2 regions of the Mesorhizobium sp. B2-3-13 genome follow, and region 2 is predicted to be linked to the other one. Evidence: predicted binding sites of a transcription regulator. Region 2 holds the regulator's gene; the other holds the start of a gene.

Region 1 (5,656 bases), on a different contig from region 2:
GTCCAGACATCGCCATGTTGCCACTGGGCGTTGTTCCAGATGTTGTCGCCGGCCAATGCGAGGTTCGAGGTGCCTGGTTTCAGTTCTGGTCCCGAGATGACCAGCGAGATCACCTCCCCCGCTGATTTGCCGAAGAAAGGCGAGCGCGTGTCGAAGACGAAGTTCGCCCAGCCGAGGAAGCGCTTTCGCACCTTGACGCGGTCGACGGTGACGCGCACCTCGCCGACAAAACCCATCTTGGCCACCACCTCGTCGTCATGCGCGGTGATCCAGTCCGGCACCGGACCCGTGATCACCGGCTTGCCGCTGGTCAGCGCCACCGGCACCGTCTGGCCATGAGCGACAATCGTCGCGTAGGTCTTGTCGAATGTGACGGATTTGGCCTGGCCGTCGATCCGCACGGTGAAGGACCCGTCGGCATTCTTGATCACCCAATCCGGATTGGGATTGTCGCCCAGCGCCGAGAAACGCGGATATTTGGGCGTGATCTCCGGCTGGTCGAGACGGAATTCCGGTTGCAGATCGTAGCTGATCCATTGTGTCAGGAAGAGCGGGAGGCGCTCCCAATGCGATTCCCGCAGCACCTGCGGCAGGCTGAAGAACCACAAGGCATAGATCAGATACAGGAGAGTGCCGACGAACAGGAGCAGCGGACCAAAGCGTTTGTATGCCGGGCGTCGGAACACCTGTGGATGGCGCGCCTCGATCGACAGAATCTCCTCGGCGGTCATGGTCGCCATGATTTACGCCCCCATCATAAAGGCTTGTTCGCCGACCAGCTTGCGACGAAGCCAGGCGGAAAACTGGTCGATGATGAAGATGGTGGTGAACAGCAGCAGCACCAGCGCCAGTGTCTTGGCGCCGAAGCCGCGCGAGATAGAGAGCTTCAGTTCCTCGCCGATGCCACCCCCGCCGACGGCGCCGATGATGGTCGAGGCCCGCACGTTGATCTCGACCCGGAGCAGCGTATAGGAGACGAAATTGGGCAACACCTGAGGCAGGTCGGCGAAGCGCACCCGTTCGAACCAGTTGGCGCCGACCGCCGTCAGGCCTTCCTCGGCACGCATGTCGATGTTCTCGTTGATCTCGTAGAACAGCTTGCCGAGTGCGCCGATGGAATGCAGGCCGATGGCGATGATGGCGGCGATCGGGCCGGTCGAGACGATGGCCGCGAACAGGCCGGCGATGACGATCTCCGGAAAGGCACGCAGCAATTCCATGAAGCGCTTGACCACCAGCCTCAGTGCCGGATGGGGCGTCAGGTTGCGCGCCGCGATGAATGAAAAAGGCACCGCGAAAACAAAGCCGATGAAGGTCGAGACCAGCGCCACGTTCACGGTGGTCAGCATCAGCTCGAAATATTCGGGGATGTAGAAACCGCCCCAGACGTGGACGCGGCCGAGCGGGAAGTTGAATTCCTGGGTGCCGGTGTCATGCGGCGAGGCGATATCGAACAGCGCCCGCCAGACGTCGTTCCAGTCCTTCGGGACCAGCCAGCTCAGGAAATCCAGAATGTGCGGCAGCCGGTCGAAGAAGTGCCCGGCATTGGCTTCGTCGGCGAACCACATGCTGGAGAGCATCGCGGCAAGCAGCAGTCCGACGCCGAGCACGGTATAAAACCGGCGCAGCGACGTCTGACGTCGCCAGGCATCGGCCATCTCGTGGGTGGCACCGGAGGGGGCTGTCATGGAAAGGGTCATGATCGGAGATGCAAAAAGGGCGGTACCTGAGATACCGCCCTTTTGCAATTTCGCCGTCAGCCGCCGATGGCTGCCTTACGGGCTTCGACGATGACGCTGTAGAAGTCCGGCTTCACCGGAACATAGCCGGTGAAATCGCCGCCTTCGACGCCTTCGAAGCAAGCCTTGTCCTTCTTGGGCAGGTCGGTAAAGAAGGCGGTCAGCTTGGCGGTCATGTCGTCGCCGATCGCGGTGCGCACGACGAGCGGACCGTTCGGGATCAGGCCCGAACGCCAGACTTCGACGAAATCGTTGGGGTCGACGGCGCCCTTGGCGACTTCCTTGTGGAAGGTGCCGGAGGTGTAGCCGTTCTTGAAGTCGCCTATACCCGAGGAATCGTCGACCGCAACATCGACCTTGCCGTCACGCACGGCCAGAACGTTGTTTTCGTGGCCGCCATTGAACTGGGTCGAGGCGAAGAAGGTTTCGTTCGAGGCGCCGGTGGTCTTCGGAATCTGGGTCAGCGGGATCAGGTAGCCGGAGGTCGAATCCGGGTCGGCATAGCCGAGCTTCTTGCCCTTGGCCGACTTGATGTCGGTGATCCCCGAGGTCTTCAGCGCCAGGCCGACGGAATAATAGCCGGTGGAGCCGTCGGTCTGCTTGGTGGTGAGGATCGGGGTGACCGCCTTCGGGTCCTTGATGTAGACGCTGGCGTAGCCGGAAGCGCCGAGTTCGGCGAAGTCGAGCGTGCCGCCGAGCAGGCCTTGGATAACGCCGTCATAGTCGGCGGCGGGGAACAGCGAAACCTTCTCGAAGCCGAACTCGGCCTTCAGGTGGTCGGCCAGGCACTGGTAGTTACGCAGCCGGTCGGTTTCGTTTTCGCCGCCGAGAATGCCGACGCGAAATTCCTTCATATCGGCGGCGTGGGCCATGCTGGTGGCCATGGCGAGCACCGAAACGGCACCGAAAACCATCTTCCTGAACATTTGCTATCTCTCCTGTAGGTTCCGGCCCCGCGCCGGCAGCGTTCTTGATCTTGACAAATGCCCTTGACGCGGGCGGACGATCCAGGCTGCTCGCTATGCCCGTAATGGGCTCAGTATCCCGGGAATGCGGGTTCGAGCGGTCCGGCGGATGCGGCGATCTTCTGCTTGAAGGCAACGCTGGTGGAGGTGATGACCTCCGATATCTCACCGCCATTGCTGTCGGCGCCATAGACTAGACGCACCGCTTCGCGGTTGAGCTCTTCGGGCGGCCCGTCGAAGACGACCTTGCCGGCGGCCATGCCGATGATGCGGTTGCAATAGGTGCGGGCGGTATCGAGCGTGTGCAGGTTGGTGACGACGGTGATGCCTTCGCGCAGATTGATGTCCTGCAGCGAATCCATCACCACTTTGGCGTTGAGCGGGTCGAGCGAGGCGATCGGCTCGTCGGCGAGGATCACCCTGGGCTGCTGCATCATTGCGCGGGCAATCGCGACGCGCTGCTGCTGACCGCCCGACAGGGTGCCGGCGGGTTGAAGTGCCGTACGGGCGATGTCGAGCCGCTCGAGCGCGGCGACCGCCTCGGCGCATTCGGCACGGGAGAACATGCCGAGAAGGTTGGACAAGGTCGAACGGTGGTTCAATTTGCCAAGCAGCACGTTGGTGAGCACATCGAGGCGCGGCACCAGGTTGAACTGCTGGAAGATCATGGCGCAGTCGCGCTGCCAACGCCGCAACGGCGACCCGCGAAGGCGGGAGACCTCGGCGCCGTCAAAAAAAATCGACCCTTGGCTGGGGTCGACAAGACGGTTGATCATGCGAAGAAGCGTCGACTTGCCTGCACCCGAACGACCGATGACGCCGACCATCTGCCCCTGCGGGATCGAGATGTTGACGTCGCTGACGGCGGTGTTCTTGCCAAATCGTCGGCTGACACCGCGAATTTCGAGCGTGGCAGAGCTTGCTGACATGGGCTGGTTCCAGTCCGGTCCATATTGATCGTCAGGCACTCGCCTAACGCAGCCACATGAACCTGCCGTGTCGCCAGCATGTCAGTTTTGTTACGCTCCACAGATATGACGGCCGGCGTCCTGCCGGCGATCAGCCGAGCACCAGCAATTCCTCGAAATGCTCCATGTCGCGGAATGCGCAGAAGGCTGGAGCCTTGATCTCGATCACCGGCGCCTGCCGCGCGAAAAGCGCCAGGCAATCGTCGAACAGCGTCTGCCATGCGGCGGCCCTGTCGTCGGCAAGACGCTGGATCTGATAAGCGAAGGTGATGTGAAAGACGTAATTGTCGTGATCGGAGTGCCGGTAGCCGAATGGCACGGCCAGCGCATCGCGCCATTCACGCATGATGCGCACATCCTCGTCGGTCGCGCCGGCAACGGTGAGGCCGGTAGGCACGATCTCGACGACCTTGATGTTGAATGGACCGGCACCCTGGAAACCCTTCAGGCGCTCCAGATAGAGGCGGGTCATGGCCTCGATTCTGGTGTCGAGCGGCACGTCGCGTGGCCAGTAAGGCAAGCGGCGGCGATGTTCGATAATACCCTGGAACAGCGTCATGTGCAGGCTGGAGACAGGCGTGAAGGCAAGGCGGTCGGCGTCTGGCATTGCCATCATCCGATCGCGCACAGCGAGCACCACGGCTTCGGATGGCGAGCCGCTGACCAGATGGCTGACGACGGTGTTGCCGGGCTCGAGGAGAAAGTTGCCTGACGCGTCGTAGCGCGTGCCGAGATGCGCCGGCGGCGTCGGATTGGAGCCGGCAAAGAATCCGGCGAGCGAGGGTCTGACGGTGTCGAGCATGGCGATCTCCTTGGAACACCCGCGTCCTGCCCCGGTGATGTGTCAAGGATATGAAACAGAGTCGTTCATGACGTCGATGTGAGGGCTATGTCTCCTTGCCTGCAACAATTGCGAACGGAAAACCGGTTCCCACTTTTCTGGAACTGCTCTATCCCTCGTATTTCTCCAGGAATGCCTCGGCCGACAGCTCGCGGAAGTCGTCGAGCGAGGCACGCAGTCTGGCATGGTTCCAGTTCCACCAGGCAAGCGCCTGGTAGCGTTCGGCGGTGCGGCGGTCGAAGCGCTCGCGGATCGGTTTGGCCGGCACGCCGGCGACGATGGTGTAGGGCGCGACGTCTTTCGAGACGACCGCGCCAGCGCCGACCGCAGCACCATCGCCAACGGTGACGCCGGGCAGGACGGTCGAGCCGTGGCCGAGCCAGGTGTCGTGGCCGATGGTGACGCGTTTGGCGCGGCGCTGAGCGAAGAATTCGCTCTCGTGCTCGGCGTCGTCCCAATAGTCGGAGGCACGGTAGGTGAAATGGTGCAGCGTCGGCCGCCATGTCGGGTGGTTGGTGGCGTTGAGGCGCACGCTGGCCGCGATGTTGGCGAACTTGCCGATCGTCGCGCACCAGACGGCGCAGTCCTGCATCATGTAGGAATAGTCGCCGAGTTCGCTTTCCGAGACCCGGCTGCGGTCGGCGATCTCGGTCCAGCGGCCGAGCGTCGAGTTGTGCACCTCCGCTGTCGGGTGGACCAGCGGCATTTCCGACAATTTCCTGGTCATGCGGCGAGTTTTCCCGGAGCGAAGGCGGTGACGTCGATGATGCGGTCGGCCACCGCCTCGCGCACTTCGTGGTCATGGAAGATGCCGAGCAAGGCGACGCCTGCCGCCTTCTTGGCGGCGATGAGTTCGATCACCACGTCGCGATTGGTCGCGTCGAGCGATGCGGTCGGCTCGTCGAGCAGCAGGATCGGATGTTCGGTGATGAAACCGCGCGCGATGTTGACGCGCTGCTGCTCGCCGCCCGAGAAGGTTGCCGGCGGCAGCATCCAGAGTTTTTCCGGCAGGTTGAGCTGGGCCAGCAAGGAGCGTGCCTTGGCCCGGGCTGCCTCGCGCTCCTCGCCGCGTTCAACCAGTGGTTCGGCGACGACATCGAGAGCCGAGACGCGCGGCACGGTGCGCAGGAATTGGCTGACATA
Region 2 (5,656 bases):
CCAGGAAATGCACCTGGGCAAAGCCCATGACCATGCCGATCAGGCCCTCGGCGGAACCGACGGACAGGTCGATGTTGCGCATGACGATGACCAGCACCATGCCGCAGGCCATGATTGCGACCGCGGACGTCTGCACCGACAGATTCCACAGATTGCGCGGCGTTAGAAACGTGCGGCTGTCGAAATCGAACGGATTGACGCCAAGACGCAAGCTCGAAATCACATGCAGCGCGACCCAGATCAGCAGCAGGGCGCCGATCATGCCGAGCATACGGGTGTCGATCTCGGTCGCTTTCAGGAACCGGGCAACCGCGCCGAGTTCCGAGGCGCGCGCGGTATCGGCCTGCAGGTTGGACGTCGTGTCGGTCATGATTTCCTTCAACCGGCTGGCCGTCTGACACGGATGCCGAACCCAGCCTAGAAGCTATCCGCGTGATGCGGAAACACAAATCTTTTTGAGAAAACGCCGCGGCTTGGGGGCCGCGGCGCCTTCATTCTTCAAGCGGTCAAACTCAGTTGCAGGCCGCGACGCTGCCGGCGGCGACGCCCGCGCAGACTTCGTCCTTCTTGATCCAGCCGGCGTCGATGACGAGGTTGAGATTGTCCTTGGTGATGGCGACCGGGGTCAGGAACAGCGACTTGACGGTGTTGCCGCCAGGCGTCGTGAAGTCCTTCGCGCCGGCGATGTCGGTCATCTTCTTGCCGTCGGCGAGCTGCGAGGCGATCTCGGCGGCGTTCTTGCCGAGTTCACGCGCATCCTTCCACACCGACACGGTCTGGGTGCCGAGCGCGATGCGGTTGAGCGCGGCGTGGTCGCCGTCCTGGCCAGAGACCGGCACGGTGCCGGCGAGCCCCTGCGCCGTCAGCGCCGCGACGACGCCGCCGGCGGTGCCGTCATTGGCCGCGACCACGGCGTCGACCTTATTGTCGTTGGCGGTGAGGAACTGCTCCATGTTCTTCTGGGCGTTGGCGGGCAGCCAGCCGTCCGTATAGGCTTCGCCGACATTCTTGATCTTGCCGCTGTCGATGGCTTCCTTCAGCACTTCCATCGAGCCCGAGAACAGGAAGTCGGCATTCGGGTCGGCACCCGAGCCCTTGATGAAGACGTAATTGCCTTCAGGCTTCACCTTGAACACCTCGCGAGCCTGCATGCGGCCGACTTCCTTGTTGTCGAAGGTCAGGTAGAAGACGTCCTTGTTCTCGATCAGGCGGTCATAGCCGACGACCGGAATGCCCTCGTCGAGCGCCTTCTGCACCGCTGGGCCGATGGCCGAAGCATCCTGCGCCAGGATGATCAGCGAATTGGCGCCCTGGGAAATCAGGCTTTCGACATCGGTCAGCTGCTTGCCGGGATTGGACTGCGCATCGGCGGAAATGTACTTGTCGCCCGCGGCCTCGATCGCTTTCTTCATGGCGGCCTCGTCGGTCTTCCAGCGCTCTTCCTGGAAATTCGACCACGAAACGCCGATGACCTTGTCCTTCGCCTGCGCCACCGACGCCAGCGTCAGCGACATGGCGACACCCGCCAGGATGGCGACTGTGAATCTCTTCATGGTATATCCTCCCTGCGCCGCGTATGGCGCGACCAAACTGGCCCGAAGGCCGGCACAAAGGCCCTATTTTTTCGAGCCTCGAAAAAATACTGATCCATCGTCGGAACACTGTCAACATCGATTCTGATGGATTTTGAGGTGCCGGGAGCCTTTTTTCGAGTCCCGCAATAAATAAATGACAGCTCCTGCCGCATCTGCCAGTATTCGGCCCATTGCCGGAGAGGTTCGAGGGGGTGTCAAGAACCGCGGCGACGGGGAGGATGTGGGAAGCATGTCGGTCGGAATCCGCCACGACGATCTGCGCCGGCGCAACCGCGCCATGGTGATTGCAGCCGTGCGTCAGGGTGGTCAGCCCTCGCGCACCGAGATCGCCGCCACCACCGGCCTCAGCCACTCGACCATATCGGCGATATCAGCCGACCTGATCGACGAGGGTATCCTGACCGAAGGCAAGCCGAACGAAGCCGGTTCACTGAAACGCGGCCGGCCGCAGGTTGGCCTTGGCCTCAACCCCGAGGCCGCGGCTGTGATGACCGTGGTGCTGTCGCTGAATTTCCTGTCCGTCGCCGTCATCGATTATTCCGGCCAGGTGGTCGCCGAGGAACAGCGACGGCTGGACACGCTGACCATGTCGCGCGAGGCGCTGATCGGCGAATGCACGGCAATAGTGCGGCGGCGCCTCGAGGACCCCGATCTCGACGTCCGCAGTATTGCCCGCATCGCGCTGGCGATCCAGGGCATCACCGACAGCGAGGCGCGTGCGATGCTGTGGTCGCCGATCACGCCGCAGACGAACATTCCCTTCGCCGACATACTTGAAGCCGAGTTCGGCATCCCCGCCACCATGGAGAACGACTGCAACATGATGGCGGTGGCGCTGCGCTGGCGCGACCCCGAACGCTACCGCGACGACTTCATCGCCATCCTGCTCTCGCACGGCATCGGCATGGGCCTGGTGCTGAAGGGCGAGCTGTTCACCGGCACGCATTCATCGGGAGGCGAGTTCGGCCACATGATCCATCGCCCGGGAGGCGCGCTCTGCCGCTGCGGACGGCGCGGCTGCGTCGAGGCCTATGCCGGCAACTACGCCATCTGGCGCAACGCCAGGCAGCTTGGCGAGGACGCCGAACCGGTCGCAGATGTCAGCGATGCGCAGATGCGGACACTCGCCGCGACGGCAAGGGAGAAAGACGGACCGGAGCGCGAAGCCTATCGCAAGGCCGGCGAAGCGCTGGGCTATGGGCTGGGCAGCCTGTTCGCGCTGATCGATCCCGCACCCGTCGCCATGGTCGGCGTCAGCGCCGCCGCCTTCGACCTGATCGAGCCGGCCTTGCGCGAGGCCATCGGCCAGACCGCCGGCGGCCAGCATTCGGAATCGATTTCCTTCGACACCGAGCCGAACGAGCTGCCGCTCATCCGCGAAGGTTGCGCTATGCGCGCATTGACCTTCGTGGACCAGGAGATTTTCGCGCCGGGCGTGCTGGCGAGGCCCGGCGTTCCGGGCAAGAATGTAGCCTGATTTCAGTCTTCGCGGATCGCGTAGCCGGCGCCGCGAATGGTGCGGATCACGTCCGGCATACGGCCGTTGTTGACCGCCTTGCGCAGCCGGCCGACATGCACGTCCACGGTGCGTTCATCGATATAGATCGTCTCGCCCCAGACATTGTCGAGCAGCTGGCTGCGCGAGAACACGCGGCCGGGATGACGCATCATGAATTCGAGCAGGCGGAACTCGGTCGGTCCGAGCCGGATCTCGCTCTTCTTGCGATAGACCCGGTGCGATTCCCGGTCGAGCACGATGTCGCCGACCTTGAGCACGCTGGACAGCACTTCCGGCTTGGCGCGGCGCAGCAGCGCCTTGACCCGGGCCATGAATTCCGGTGTCGAGAACGGCTTGACCAGATAGTCGTCGGCACCGGTCGAGAGGCCGCGCACGCGGTCGCTCTCCTCGCCGCGCGCCGTCAACATGATGATCGGCAGCCTCTCGGTCTCGGACCGCATTCGCAGGCGCCGACAGAGTTCGATGCCGGAAACCGCCGGCACCATCCAGTCGAGCACCAGGAGGTCGGGCACGTTCTCCTGGAGGCGGATCTCGGCTTCGTCGCCGCGTGTCACCACCTCGACCTGGTAGCCTTCCGATTCCAGATTGTAGCGGAGAAGCACGCCGAGCGGCTCCTCGTCCTCCACCACCATGATGCGTGGCGCGATCATCGATTGATCATCCCTGCCGTCAAGCCGCCGGCACCGACATCGCCGTCTCGTCCTGCTTCGGACGGTTGGCGGGCAGTTGCGTGCCGGTCAGCACATAATACGCATTCTCGGCGATGTTGGTCACGTGGTCGCCGATGCGTTCGAGATTCTTGGCGCAGAACAAAAGATGCGTGCAAGCCGTGATGTTGCGGGGATCCTCCATCATGTAGGTCAGGAGTTCGCGGAACACCGAAGTGTATTTGATGTCGATGCGTTCGTCGTCATTCCTGAGCTTGGCGAGGGCGGCGGCATCGCCTGCCGCGTATTCCTCGACTACCCCCTGCACCTGGATCAGCACCAGCTGCGCCATGGAATCTATCGAGTGCGACAGATCGCGCGGGGTGGCGGTAAGGCCGACGGAGCCGACGCGCTTTGCAATGTTCTTGGCAAGGTCGCCGATGCGTTCGAGATCGCCCGCCATGCGGATGGAGCCGACGACATGACGCAGATCGTCGGCCATCGGCTGGCGCTTGGCGATCAGGGTGATGGCGCGATCGTCGAGTTCGCGCTGGCGCGCGTCCATGATGGCGTCGTCGGAGACGACGCGCTGTGCCAGCGCATTGTCGGAATTCAGCAGCGCCTTGGTGGCGCCGCCGACCATCGTGCCGGCAAGATCGCCCATGTCGCTGATCAGCTTGCTGATCTGTCCGAGATCCTCGTCGAAGGCTGCGACTGTGTGTTCGGCCATGATCCTGGTCCTCGTATGCGTGAGATCAGCCGAAGCGGCCGGTGATGTAGTCCTGCGTGCGCTTCTCGCGAGGCGACGTGAAGATCTTCTCGGTCTTGTCGAATTCGACCAGCTCGCCCAGATACATGAAAGCCGTCTGCTTCGAGACCCGCGCGGCCTGCTGCATGTTGTGGGTGACGATGACGATCGTGTAGTCGGCCTGCAACTCGTCGATCAATTCCTCGATCTTGGCGGTCGACAATGGGTCGAGCGCCGAGGCCGGCTCGTCGAGCAGGATGACCTCCGGCTTCACCGCCACGGTGCGGGCGATGCAAAGCCGCTGCTGCTGGCCGCCCGACAGGCTGAGTCCGCTGGCATTGAGCTTGTCCTTGACCTCGTTCCACAGCGCGGCGCGCTTCAGCGCCTGCTCGACACGGCCGTCCATCTCTGCCTTGCCGATCTTCTCATAGAGCCTGACGCCGAAGGCGATGTTCTCATAGATCGACATCGGGAACGGCGTCGGCTTCTGGAACACCATGCCGATCTTGGTGCGCAACAGGTTGAGATCCTGCGAGCGGTCGAGAACGTTCTGGCCGTCGAGCAGCACCTGACCCTCGGCGGTCTGCTTGGGGTAGAGTTCGTAGATGCGGTTGAAGACGCGCAGCAGCGTCGACTTTCCGCAACCCGACGGTCCAATGAAGGCCGTCACGCTGCGCTCGGGCAGCGACAGCGTGATGTCTTTCAGCGCCTTCGACTGGCCGTAGTAGAAATTGAGGTTCTTGACCTCGATCTTCGCCTTGGCGGCCGCCTCGGTGGCAATCGTCATGTCTGGAGACAACATCTGGCTCATTTGTCCTCTCTGCGTCCGGTCAGGCTGCGCGCGAAGATGCTGAGCGCGAGAACCGTCAATGTGATTATGAGTGCGCCGGTCCAGGCCAGTTGCTGCCATTCCTCGTAGGGGCTGAGAGCGAACTGGAAAATGGTGACCGGCAGGCTGGCCATCGGCGCGTTGAGGTTGCTCGACCAGAACTGGTTGTTCAGCGCCGTGAAAAGAAGCGGCGCCGTCTCGCCGGAAATGCGGGCGATGGCCAGCAATATGCCGGTGACGATGCCGGACATCGCCGCGCGGTAGGCCACCGAACGGATCACCACCCAGCGTGGCGCGCCAATCGCCGTGCCGGCCTCG

The links. The regulator PhoB, encoded in region 2, activates phosphate uptake and scavenging genes when phosphate is short. The targets are predictions, from matches to a motif close to TGTCATNNANCTGTCAT.
Region 1: phnC (phosphonate ABC transporter ATP-binding protein) is a predicted target of PhoB. The motif match lies at 3,712-3,728, and genes of this name have one in related genera.

What each region holds. Positions count from the first base shown of each region.
Region 1 is NZ_VFVQ01000002.1:196,200-201,855, reverse strand. Features, by position in the region: gene phnE (phosphonate ABC transporter, permease protein PhnE) at 1-740, opposite strand, end outside; gene phnE (phosphonate ABC transporter, permease protein PhnE) at 744-1,700, opposite strand; gene phnD (phosphonate ABC transporter substrate-binding protein) at 1,757-2,665, opposite strand; gene phnC (phosphonate ABC transporter ATP-binding protein) at 2,776-3,633, opposite strand; gene FJ941_RS03430 (DUF1868 domain-containing protein) at 3,764-4,474, opposite strand; gene FJ941_RS03425 (DapH/DapD/GlmU-related protein) at 4,623-5,240, opposite strand; gene phnL (phosphonate C-P lyase system protein PhnL) at 5,237-5,656, opposite strand, start outside.
Region 2 is NZ_VFVQ01000025.1:29,666-35,321, reverse strand. Features, by position in the region: gene FJ941_RS24760 (sugar ABC transporter permease) at 1-370, opposite strand, end outside; gene xylF (D-xylose ABC transporter substrate-binding protein) at 513-1,553, opposite strand; gene FJ941_RS24750 (ROK family protein) at 1,825-3,072, shown strand; gene phoB (phosphate regulon transcriptional regulator PhoB) at 3,075-3,764, opposite strand; gene phoU (phosphate signaling complex protein PhoU) at 3,784-4,491, opposite strand; gene pstB (phosphate ABC transporter ATP-binding protein PstB) at 4,517-5,320, opposite strand; gene pstA (phosphate ABC transporter permease PstA) at 5,317-5,656, opposite strand, start outside.